DNA from 3 places in the Stutzerimonas sp. FeSN7 genome. Region 1 is predicted to be linked to each of the others. Evidence: predicted binding sites of a transcription regulator. Region 1 holds the regulator's gene; each other region holds the start of a gene.
The links. The regulator sigma-54, encoded in region 1, starts transcription at its own class of promoters, with help from an activator protein. The targets are predictions, from matches to a motif close to ANTGGCATNNANNTTGCTNT.
Positions count from the first base shown of each region.

Region 1 (4,135 bases):
CGCGCCACCAATACCGACGTCAGCACGCCGCGTCCGCGGGTCGACATGGTCATCCAGCCACGCAAGCGCGAGCAGGCCGCGGAGCAGCCCCAGTAATGGCCGTCCTCAAAGCCCAGCATCTGGCCAAGAGCTACAAGAGCCGGCAGGTCGTTCGCGACGTCAGCCTGTCCATCGAGAGCGGGCAGATCGTCGGCCTGCTTGGCCCGAATGGCGCCGGCAAGACTACCTGCTTCTACATGATCGTCGGACTGGTGAATGCCGATCAGGGTCGCGTGCTGATCGACCAGAACGACGTGACCCACCTTCCGATGCATGGCCGGGCCCGTGCCGGCATCGGTTACCTGCCGCAGGAAGCCTCGATCTTCCGCAAGCTGTCGGTCGCCGACAACATCATGGCGATTCTCGAGACCCGCAAGGATCTGGACCGCGGCGGCCGCCAGCAGGCACTGGAAGGCCTGCTGCAGGAATTCCACATCAACCATATCCGCGACAGCCTCGGCATGAGTCTGTCCGGCGGCGAGCGTCGCCGCGTGGAGATCGCCCGTGCGCTGGCTACTGCGCCCAAATTCATCCTCCTCGACGAACCCTTCGCCGGTGTCGATCCGATATCGGTGGGCGACATCAAGCAGATCATCCACCACCTCAAGGCCAAGGGCATCGGGGTGCTGATCACCGACCACAACGTTCGGGAAACTCTGGACATCTGTGAGACGGCGTACATCGTCAACGACGGCCAGCTGATCGCCGAAGGCGATGCCCAAAGCATCCTCGCCAACCAGCTGGTCAAGGAAGTCTACCTGGGCCACGAATTCCGACTGTAAGAGCGGATTTTTTGCTCGGCTCGGCAAATCGCCTCTAGGCAAAGGCTTCGTCGGCAGGCATATAATTTGCTTTCATCGGCGCCCTGGGCGCCGCATGTCGGAACAGGCGCGGTTGCGCCGGCATACAAGGTTCGAAGTCCTCTGCCATGAAACCATCGCTAGTCCTGAAGATGGGCCAGCAGCTGACGATGACACCGCAGCTGCAACAGGCCATACGGCTCCTCCAGCTTTCCACCCTCGATCTGCAACAGGAGATCCAGGAAGCGCTGGATTCCAATCCCATGCTCGAGCGTGAAGAGGACGGTGACGACTTCGACGGCTCCGACCCCATGGCCGAGGCCGTCGATCGTTCGAGCGACGCTGGCAGCGAAAAGATCAGTACTCAGGAAAGCACCTATGAAGAGCCTTCGCACAGCGGCGAAGGCCTCGACGAGGCCGACTGGGGTGAGCGCATTCCCAGCGAGCTACCGGTCGACACCGCCTGGGAAGACATCTATCAGACCAGCGCCAGCAGCCTGCCGAGCAATGACGACGACGAATGGGACTTCACCAGCCGTACGTCCAGCGGTGTCAGCCTGCAGAGCCATCTGCTGTGGCAGCTCAACCTCGCCCCCATGAGCGACACCGACCGCCTGATCGCCACCACACTGATCGACTGCATCAACGATCAGGGCTATCTCGAGGAGTCTCTGCAGGAAATCGTGGACAGCTTCGACCCGGAGCTTGAAATCGAGCTCGACGAGGTCGAAGTCGTGCTGCGTCGCGTACAGCAGTTCGAACCTGCCGGTATCGGCGCACGGGATCTGCGCGAATGCCTGCTCCTGCAGCTGCGCCAGCTCCCTGACCGCACCCCTTGGCTCAGCGAAGCCCAGCGGCTGGTGAGTGACCATCTGGACCTGTTGGGTAGCCGCGACTACAGCCTGCTGATGCGCCGCATGAAGCTCAAGGAAGACGAGCTGCGCCAGGTCATCGAGCTCATCCAGAGCCTCAACCCGCGCCCGGGCTCGCAGATCGAGGCGAGCGAGCCGGAGTACGTGGTGCCGGACGTCATCGTACGCAAGCACAACGATCGCTGGCTGGTGGAGCTCAACCAGGACGCCATGCCCCGACTTCGCGTCAATGCCCAGTACGCCAGCTTCGTAAAGCGCGCCGACTCGAGTGCCGACAATACCTTCATGCGCAACCAGCTGCAGGAAGCGCGCTGGTTCATCAAGAGTCTGCTCAGTCGCAACGAAACACTGATGAAGGTCGCCACCCAGATCGTCGAGCACCAGCGTGCCTTCCTCGAACACGGCGACGAGGCGATGAAGCCGCTGGTGCTGCACGACATCGCCGAAGCCGTGGGGATGCACGAGTCGACGATTTCCCGCGTCACCACGCAGAAATACATGCATACGCCGCGTGGCATCTACGAACTCAAATACTTCTTCTCCAGCCACGTCAGCACGGCCGAAGGCGGGGAATGCTCGTCCACCGCGATCCGCGCGATCATCAAGAAGCTGGTGGCGGCGGAAAACCAGAAAAAGCCGTTGAGCGACAGCAAGATCGCTGGTTTACTGGAGGCGCAGGGCATCCAGGTGGCCCGCCGCACCGTTGCGAAATACCGCGAGTCGCTCGGTATCGCACCGTCCAGCGAGCGTAAACGATTGCTGTGATCGGCCACTGGTCGAACTGTCCCGGCGGCAGGCCTCAAGACCTGCTCTTCGCACAAGGCAAAGGAGATAGCAGTATGCAAGTCAACATCAGCGGTGTTCATCTGGAAGTTACCGATGCCCTGCGTGACTACATCGAGGAGAAATTCGACCGACTGGCCCGTCATTTCGACCGCATCATCAGCGTCCAAGTGGTCCTGCAGGTCGAGAAACTCAAGCAGAAAGCCGAAGCCACCCTGCACGTCGCCGGCCGCGAAGTGGTGGGCAATGCCGAACACGAAGACATGTACGCTGCCGTGGACCTGCTGGTCGACAAGCTCGACCGTCAGCTGATCAAGCACAAGGAGAAGCAGCTCGACCACACCCAGGGTGCCGTCACCCGCTGACGCTCATTATGATCCGACTCGAAAACATCCTGACCCCCGGACGTTCCCTGGTGAACGTCCCGGGCGGTAGCAAGAAGCGCGTCCTGGAGCAGATCGCCAAGGTGATCGCCCAGGACCTTTCCGACCTCGACTCCCAGACCATCTTCGAAAGCCTGATCGCCCGTGAAAAGCTGGGCTCGACCGGCTTCGGCAATGGCATCGCCATTCCGCACTGCCGCATGGTCGGCTGCAATGCCCCCGTGAGTGCCGTGCTGCGCCTGGAAACGCCGGTGGACTTCGACGCCATCGATGGCGCCCCGGTCGACCTGCTGTTCGTCCTGCTGGTCCCGGAAGCGGCCACCGACGAGCACCTCGAGCTGCTGCGCCAGATCGCCAGCATGCTCGACCGTGAAGAGGTACGGCAACGTCTGCGCGAGGCACCCAGCAACGACAGCCTGTACCAGGTCGTCGTGGATGTGCAGAACGGTGCCTAGCGCGATGGGGTACAGATGCGGCTGATCATCGTCAGTGGGCGTTCGGGCTCAGGCAAGAGCACCGCGCTGAACGTACTCGAAGACAACGGGTTCTACTGCATCGACAACCTGCCCGCTGGCCTGCTGCCCGAGCTTGCCGAGCGCGCCCTGCTGCACACCGAACTGCTGCACCCGCAGGTTGCCGTGTCGATCGACGCGCGCAACCTGCCCAGCCAGCTCAAGCGTTTCCCCGAACTGCTCGAAGAAGTTCGCGCCCGGCATATTCAGTGCGACGTGCTGTATCTGGATGCCGACGACGAAACCCTGCTCAAGCGCTTCTCCGAAACCCGTCGGCGCCACCCGCTGACCAACGAAAGCCGTTCGCTGGCCGAGGCGATTCGTGACGAGGAGCTGCTGCTGGCGGCAATCATCGATCATGCCGACCTGAAGATCGACACCACGCACCTGAACCTCTATCAGCTGCGCGACATGCTCAAGCTGCGGCTGCTCAACAAGCCTGAGCCAGGCACGGCCTTTCTCATCGAATCGTTCGGATTCAAGCGCGGCATGCCGGTCGATGCCGACCTGGTATTCGACGTGCGCTGCCTGCCCAACCCGTACTGGAAGGCCGAATTGCGCGACTTCTCCGGGCTCGATCAGCCGGTGATCGACTATCTGGCCGTCCAGCCCGATGTGGAGGAGATGTTTCAGGACATCCACGCTTACCTGAGCAAATGGCTGCCACGCTTCGCCGCCAGCAACCGCGCGTACGTCACCATTGCCATCGGCTGCACCGGAGGCCATCACCGCTCGGTGTACCTAGC
Region 1 is NZ_JARPMN010000001.1:3,577,444-3,581,578, forward strand. Features, by position in the region: gene lptA (lipopolysaccharide transport periplasmic protein LptA) at 1-96, shown strand, start outside; gene lptB (LPS export ABC transporter ATP-binding protein) at 96-821, shown strand; gene P5703_RS17060 (RNA polymerase factor sigma-54) at 968-2,476, shown strand; gene hpf (ribosome hibernation-promoting factor, HPF/YfiA family) at 2,551-2,859, shown strand; gene ptsN (PTS IIA-like nitrogen regulatory protein PtsN) at 2,868-3,332, shown strand; gene rapZ (RNase adapter RapZ) at 3,348-4,135, shown strand, end outside.

Region 2 (4,135 bases), 490 kb from region 1:
GTAGTAGCCGACCAGCAGGTACATGATCGACGCCAGCGCGTAGAGCACGATGTTCTTGGTCAGAATCTCGGCAGTGTTCTTGGCCCGCACCAGACCGGCCTCGAGCATGGCGAAACCCGCCGCCATCCACATCACCAGCGCTCCGCAGATCACGAAGTAGAAGGTATCGAGTCCGTACTGGACGGGTATCAATGCAGTGCTATCCATGTGTCACCTCTTGCTGTCGCGCTGTGTGCGCTGTTCGGTCCGCAGGCCGCCGCACGCTGCTCCGGCGGGCCTGCCCTGACCCCGGTGTTGGCTCCGGGGTACTGCGCTGAAATGGGTTACAGGTTGTAGCCGCGCTCGTTGTGCAGGCTGAGGTCGAGGCCGATGGTCTCTTGCTCCTCGTTCACCCGCAGGCCCATCACCAGGTCGATCGCCTTGAGGATCAGGTAGGTGACGATGCCGGTGTAGACGACGGTGAAGAGCACGCCCTTGAACTGAATCCACAGCTGCAGGCCGATGTTCTCCACCTCACCGAAACCGCCCAGCATGGGTGCGGCGAAGATGCCGGTGAGCAGCGCACCGACGATGCCGCCCACGCCGTGCACGCCGAAGGCATCCAGCGAATCGTCGTAGCCGAGCTTGCGTTTCAGGCTGGTGGCGCAGAAGAAGCAGACCACCCCCGAGACCAGGCCGATGATCAGCGCGCCCATCGGCCCGACGGTGCCGGCAGCCGGGGTGATGGCGACCAGACCGGCGACCACGCCCGAGGCGATGCCCAGCGCGCTGGGTTTGCCGTGGCCGATCCACTCGGCGAACATCCAGCCCAACGCAGCCGCGGCGGTGGCGATCTGGGTGACCAGCATGGCCATGCCGGCGGTGCCGTTGGCAGCCACGGCCGAACCGGCGTTGAAGCCGAACCAGCCAATCCACAGCATCGCCGCGCCGACCAGGGTCAGCCCCAGGTTGTGCGGTGCCATCGGCGTGGTCGGGAAGCCCTTGCGCTTGCCCAGGACCAGGCAGGCCACCAGACCGGCGATACCGGCATTGATGTGCACCACGGTGCCACCGGCGAAATCCAGCACGCCCCAGTCCCACATCAGGCCACCGTCACCGCCCCAGACCATATGCGCGATCGGCGCATAGACCAGGGTGAACCACACGCCCATGAACACCAGCATCGCCGAGAACTTCATGCGCTCGGCGAAGGCGCCGACGATGAGCGCCGGGGTGATGATGGCGAAGGTCATCTGGAACGTGATGAAGACGCTTTCCGGGAAGGCGCCGACCAGGCTGTCAGGAGTCAGGCCGCTGAGGAACGCACGATCCAGACCACCGACGAAGGAATTGAAGTTGGTGACGCCCGCTTCCATACCGGTGGTATCGAATGCAAGGCTGTAGCCATAGACCATCCAGAGGATGCTCATCAGGCCGGTGATGGCGAAGCACTGCATCATCACCGAGAGGATGTTCTTCGAGCGGACCATGCCGCCGTAGAACAACGCCAGTCCGGGGATGGTCATGAACAGCACCAGCGCAGTGGCCGTCAGCATCCATGCCGTATCGCCTGAATCCAGCGTTGCCTCCTGCGCCATGGCCAGGCCTGGGCTTAACAGAGACAAAAGGGCTCCTAGCCCTGCGAATCTTCGCAGAGTCATGGTTTTACTCCTGGGGCGTGGGGTTCGGAGGTGCTGCTTAAATCGCGTCGGTATCGGTTTCGCCGGTACGGATGCGGATGGCCTGTTCCAGGTTGACCACGAAGATCTTGCCGTCACCGATCTTGCCGGTGTTGGCCGCCTTGGTGATGGCCTCGATCACGCGATCGAGCTGATCGTCGGCGATGGCCACGTCGATCTTCACCTTTGGCAGGAAGTCGACAACGTATTCGGCGCCGCGGTACAGCTCGGTGTGACCCTTCTGACGGCCGAAGCCCTTGACTTCGGTGACGGTGATGCCCTGTACGCCAATCTCCGACAGCGACTCGCGCACGTCGTCCAGCTTGAACGGCTTGATGATGGCAGTGACTAGTTTCATGAAAACTTCTCCCGTTTAGGTGGACTTGCCCCAGAAGTACGAACCCGGCTCAAGTCTAAGCTCAGTGTCTGGCTCTTGTAACGCTCCGGCTTCAGCCGGGCCGCGGACCGACACCACCAATCTCGCCGACGAAGCGTCGCGAATCGCCCATGCACCGCAACGAACCGGTGCGTGCGTCAACGGGGACAAAGCAGAATCGATGCCAGCTTTGCGCGAGCCGCTTGCTGCGGGCGCTCGGCCGCAAACGGAGCGGTCCGACGGACGGTTGAGCACAACGAACGCACGAAAATGGTGCGCAGCTGCACCATGACCTGCTCATTTTTTGTGCACCGCAGCCGGGAAAGGCGAAAAAAACGCCGTGCTACACTGCGCCCCGTTCAATGACAGGTGTTTTCAATGTTGCCGCCAAAAGCTTTCCTAGATGCCATCGGCTCCCAGGCCTCGCGCCTGTTCAACGGTGAAACGCCGCTGCCGCGTGGCGAGTTCGAAGCCCAGCTCAAGGGCGTGGTGCAGGGTGCACTGAACAAGCTCGACGTGGTCAGCCGCGACGAGTTCGACAGCCAGATGGTGGTGCTCGCCCGCACCCGCGCCCGGCTCGAGGCGCTCGAAGCCAAGGTCGCCGAACTGGAAGAGAAGCTCACACCGCCCGCGTCCTGACCGACCGGGCCGTGACACGATCAAAGGAGTGATCGAATGTCCCTGGCCATCGTCCATAGCCGCGCTCAGGTCGGCGTCGAAGCCCCGGCGGTGACCGTCGAGGCGCATCTGGCCAACGGCCTGCCGGCGCTGACCCTGGTCGGCCTGCCGGAAACCGCCGTCAAGGAGAGCAAGGACCGGGTGCGCAGCGCCATCCTTACCTCCGGTTTCGATTTCCCCGCCCGACGCATCACGCTCAATCTCGCCCCTGCCGATCTGCCCAAGGACGGTGGTCGCTTCGACCTGGCCATCGCGCTGGGCATCCTCGCCGCCAGCGGACAGCTGCCCGGCGAACGTCTGGAGCAGCTGGAATGCCTGGGCGAACTGGCGTTGTCCGGTGCCTTGCGCCCGGTCCAGGGCGTGCTGCCGGCCGCCCTCGCCGCGCGTGCCGCCGGCCGTGCGCTGCTGGTGCCGCGAGCCAATGCCGAGGAGGCCAGCCTCGCCTCGGGCCTGACCGTGTTTGCCGCCGAGCATCTGCTGGAAGTTGCCGCCCACTTCAACGGCGTTACCCCGCTCGAGCCCTACGTGGCCCAGGGGCTGCTGCGGCAGGTCCAGCCCTACCCCGACCTGGCCGACGTACAGGGCCAGCAGGCGGCCAAACGCGGCCTGCTGATCGCCGCGTCCGGCGCACACAACCTGTTGTTCTCCGGGCCGCCCGGCACCGGCAAGACGCTATTGGCCAGCCGGCTGCCCGGCCTGCTGCCGCCGCTGGATGAGCAGGAGGCGCTGGAAGTGGCCGCGATTCATTCGGTGGCCAGCCACAGCCCGCTGCAGCACTGGCCGCAGCGCCCGTTCCGCCAGCCCCATCACAGTGCATCGGGCCCGGCGCTGGTGGGTGGCGGCAGCCGGCCGCAACCGGGCGAGATCACCCTGGCGCATCAGGGTGTGCTGTTTCTCGACGAGCTACCGGAGTTCGACCGCAAGGTGCTGGAGGTGCTGCGCGAGCCACTGGAATCGGGCCATATCGTCATCGCCCGGGCGCGGGACAAGGTGCGTTTTCCGGCGCGTTTCCAGCTGGTGGCGGCAATGAACCCCTGCCCGTGCGGCTATCTGGGCGACCCTAATGGTCGCTGCCGCTGCACGCCGGAGCAAATCCAGCGCTACCGCAACAAGCTCTCCGGACCGCTGCTCGACCGCATCGACCTGCATCTGACCGTGGCGCGCGAGGCCACCGCCCTCAACGCAGCGCCACAGACCGCCCAGAGCAGCGCCGTGCTCGCCGCACAGGTGGCCGAGGCGCGGCGACTGCAACTCGCCCGCCAGGGCTGCGCCAACGCCTTTCTCGACCTTGTCGGCCTGCGTGAGCACTGCCAGCTGACCGCCGAGGACCAGGCCTGGCTGGAGCGCGCCTGCGAGCGTCTCGCACTGTCCCTGCGCGCCGCACACCGGTTGCTCAAGGTCGCACGCACCCTGGCCGACCTGG
Region 2 is NZ_JARPMN010000001.1:4,071,623-4,075,757, forward strand. Features, by position in the region: gene P5703_RS19480 (ammonium transporter AmtB) at 1-207, opposite strand, end outside; gene P5703_RS19485 (ammonium transporter) at 324-1,640, opposite strand; gene glnK (P-II family nitrogen regulator) at 1,678-2,016, opposite strand; gene P5703_RS19495 (accessory factor UbiK family protein) at 2,413-2,673, shown strand; gene P5703_RS19500 (YifB family Mg chelatase-like AAA ATPase) at 2,710-4,135, shown strand, end outside.
Region 2: a site for sigma-54 is predicted at 2,204-2,223, ahead of glnK (P-II family nitrogen regulator). Genes of this name have one in related genera too.

Region 3 (4,135 bases), 1.9 Mb from region 1:
GGCGCTGGAGCTGCAGCCCGACCTGCAAGTGGCGCAGCGCAACAAGGCATTGGTGGAGGAGCTGCTGCGCCGCCGTCAGGAGCAGGCCGAGCCAGAGCCTGAGCAGCAGGAACAGGAACAGACGGAGCCGGACGAGCCGCAGCCACAGTCGCAACCACCGGAGTCCGGCTCGGCCAGCAGTCCGTCGACAGAGGACGCACAGGGCGAGCCGGCCAGCGAAGCCAGTGGCGCCCCGCAGGCATCCACAAGCGAAGCAACGGACGAAACCGGCGAATCGCCCGCTCAGGCACAGCACGAGGGCCTGCCCGATCTGGAACGGCAACAGGCCACCGAGCAATGGCTGCGGCAGATTCCGGACGATCCCGGCGAGCTGTTGCGGCGAAAATTTCTCTACGAACAACGCAAGCGCCAGGGAACCAATCGATGAAGCGCCTGATGGCTTTTCTCCTGCTCTGCATCCTGGCCGGCCAGGCGACCGCCGCCGGCCTGTTCGCCCGTGTGGATCGCACCCAGCTGAGCATCGACGAAACCCTCGAACTCAGCCTGGAAAGCCAGGGCGGCGCCGTCTTCGGCAAACCCGATCTGGAGCCGCTGGAGGAACTGTTCGAGGTGTTCGACACCCGCCAGGTCAACCAGCTGTCCAGCAGCAACGGCGAAGCGCGGGCGATCACCCGCTGGCTGATCACCCTGCGCCCACGCCAGACCGGCTACGTCGTCATTCCGCCGCTGCAGCTGGGCGACTGGCGCAGCGAGCCGATTACCCTGCTGGTCCAAGAGTCGCTCAAAAGCAGCGAAGGCGATCAGCTGGCGCCCATCTTCATCGACTCCAGCGTCGATCAGGAAAGCGTCTACGTGCAGGCCCAGGTGATTCTCACGCTGCGCATCTACCATTCGGTCTCGCTGTACGACGACAGCACGCTTTCTCCGCTGCAGATGCCCGAAGCGCTTGTGGAGCGCCTCGGCGAGCCGCGCACCTACGAGAAGACCATCAACGGCATCCGCCACGGCGTCATAGAGGTGCGCTATGCGCTGTTCCCGCAGAAATCCGGTGAACTGACCATTCCCGCTCAGCTGTTCAGCGCCACCACCGTCACCAACGGCAGCAGCTCGGTGTTCGGCTCGCGCGGCGGCCGGTCCACCCAGGTCCGCTCGCCGAGCATCCCGCTGACGGTCAAGACCAAACCGGCCGACTATCCAGCCGGCGCGCCCTGGCTGCCGGCGCGCAGCCTGACGCTGGTCGAAGCCTGGAGCCCGGAGCCGCAGCAGGCCCAGGCCGGCGAATCGCTCACCCGCAGCCTACTGCTTAAGGCCGAGGGGCTGACCAGCACGCAGCTGCCGGCGATCGGCTCCACACCGAGCGCCGAACTGCGCCGTTACCCGGACCAGCCCAGCCTGGCCAACGAGGTCAGCTCAGCCGGCCTGGTCGGCAGTCGCGAACAGCGCGAAGCCTTGATCCCCACCCGCAGCGGGCCATTGCAATTGCCTGCTCTCGAAGTCGTCTGGTGGAACACCGTCGAAGATCGCCTGGAGCGCACCACGCTTGAGGCGCGTACGCTGGATGTTGAGGACAATCCGAATCTCGCCCCGTCAGCGGCCGAACCACCGGTGCTGTCAGCAGTACCCGCCGAACAGGCCGTGCTCTGGCCGTGGCAGCTGAGCACAGCGCTGCTGGCACTCAGCACCGTGATCGGCTTCGGTCTGTGGCTGCATGCACGGCGCCAGCCTGCGGTGCAGCGCGCGCTGCAACCCGGCCCTACTCCGCGCAGCCTGCTCGACGATCTGCGCCGCGCCTGCCAGGCCAACGATACACAGGCCACCCGCCAGGCACTGGACGCCTGGGCGCGGCAGCAACCGGAAACACTGGCGGACATGGCCGCGCGTTTCGTGCCGCTTTCCGACGCCCTGGACGGCCTGAATGGCGCGCTGTATAGCGAAGCCGGCCAACGCTGGCAGGGCGATGCGCTGTGGCAGGCGATCCAGGCGCTGCCACCGGCCAGCAGCCCGGACCTCGACCAGGAACAGGGTGCATTGCCGCCGCTCTATCCACGCTGATGGCCGTCTTTGGGCGGCACTGGCGAACCCCAGTGACCGCTCGCGGCATGCACCATTTTCTCGCTGGCATATGGCTTGCTTCAGGGTTGGCATAACCAATCTTGCGCACCGCGCCATCGGAAAAAGGCCATCAAGCATGACCGACCCTCTCTCGCCGCCCCGACACGATGCACTGACCTGGGTCGCCGGCAGCGATGCACCGGAAAAGAGCTCGATCAACCTCGGCTTTCTGCCGCTCACCGATGCCGCCTCGCTGATCGTCGCCGCCACCCAGGGTTTCGCCCAGCCGTTCGGACTGACGCTCAACCTGCAGCGGCAGAACTCCTGGTCGGCCCTGCGCGACAAGCTGATCGGCGGCGAGCTGGACGCGGCTCACGGACTCTACGGCCTGATCTATGCGGTGCATCTGGGCATCGGCGGCAGCCCGGCAGTGGACATGGCCGTGCTCATGGGCCTGGCGCAGAACGGCCAGAGCATCAACCTGTCCGCCCCGTTGAAGGCCGCAGGCGTGACCGATGCCGAGCCACTGCGCGCCAGCGTGCGCCATAGCGGTGCACGCCTGACCCTGGCACATACCTTCCCCACCGGCACCCACGCGCTCTGGCTCTATTACTGGCTGGCCGCCCATGGCATCGATCCGCTGCGGGACGTGAAGACGCTCGTGCTGCCGCCTTCGCAGATGGTGGCGCACCTGCGCGCCGGTCGCATCGATGGCTTCTGCGCCGGCGAACCCTGGGGAGCACAGGCCATTACCGAAGGCGTCGGCTTCACCCTGGCGACCAGCCAGTCGATCTGGCCTGACCACCCGGAAAAGGTGCTCGGCTGCACCCGCGCGTTCGTCGAGGAATACCCCAACACCGCCCGAGCACTGGTCATGGCCGTGCTGGAGGCGAGCCGCTTCATCGACCAGAGCCAGGAAAATCGCCGCAGCACCGCACAGCTGATCGCCGGGCGTGACTACGTCGACGCACCGCTGGCGGCCATCGAGTCACGCTTTCTCGGCCTCTACCAGGATGGCCTCGGCAATGTCTGGCAGGACGAGCATCCGCTGCGCTTCTTCGGTGAGGGGGCAGCGAATCTGCCCTATCTCTCCGACGGCCTCTGGTTCATGACCCAGCTGCGCCGCTGGGGCCTGCTGCGCGAAGACCCGGACTACCTGCAGGTGGCCAACCAGGTGCAGCAAATCGAACTGTATCGCCAGGCCGCCGGCGCGCTGGGGATCGCCCTGCCTGACACAGCCATGCGCAGCGCCACGCTGATGGATGGCAAACACTGGGACGGCAGCGATCCGGCCACCTATGCCCGCAGTTTCGCGCTGCATGCCATGGCAAGCCCTGCCATGGCTGCGCTTTGAGAAGGACTCCGGCATGCTGCGTATCCTCCTGATCGACGACACCCCGCGGAAGATCGGCCGCCTGAAGAGCGCGCTGATCGAAGCCGGCTTCGAGGTCATCGACGAATCCGGCCTGACCATCGACCTGCCCGAGCGGGTCGAGGCGATCCGTCCCGACGTGGTGCTGATCGACACCGACTCACCCGGCCGCGATGTGCTCGAGCAGGTGGTGCTGGTCAGCCGCGATCAGCCACGCCCCATCGTCATGTTCACCGATGACAGCGACCCGGACGCCATGCGTCAGGCCATTCGCGCCGGGGTCAGTGCCTATATCGTCGAAGGCATCCAGGCCCAGCGCCTCAAGCCGATCCTCGACGTGGCAATGGCCCGTTTTGAAAGCGATCAGGCAATACGTGCGCAACTGCAGGCCCGGGAGCAGCAGCTGGCCGAACGCAAGCGCATCGAGCTGGCCAAGGGCATGCTGATGAAGATGCGAAACTGCAAGGAAGAAGAGGCCTACACCCTGATGCGCCGCCAAGCGATGAGCCGGCAGCAGAAGCTGATCCAGGTCGCCGAGCAGATCATCGCGATGAACGAGTTGCTCGGCGAATGACCGCGCCCGGTCACGGTGCGCCAGGCAGGCCACTGCACCAGCGGCGGGCAGGCGCTACAGCGAATCATCGTGCGCCACGGCTGCCGAGAAACGCCGCTGCGCCCCAACCTAGTGGCATCGCACTGGCCGGCGAGCGT
Region 3 is NZ_JARPMN010000001.1:1,695,717-1,699,851, reverse strand. Features, by position in the region: gene P5703_RS07995 (VWA domain-containing protein) at 1-427, shown strand, start outside; gene P5703_RS07990 (BatD family protein) at 424-2,052, shown strand; gene P5703_RS07985 (CmpA/NrtA family ABC transporter substrate-binding protein) at 2,189-3,406, shown strand; gene P5703_RS07980 (ANTAR domain-containing response regulator) at 3,420-3,998, shown strand.
Region 3: a site for sigma-54 is predicted at 2,115-2,134, ahead of P5703_RS07985 (CmpA/NrtA family ABC transporter substrate-binding protein). Genes of this name have one in related genera too.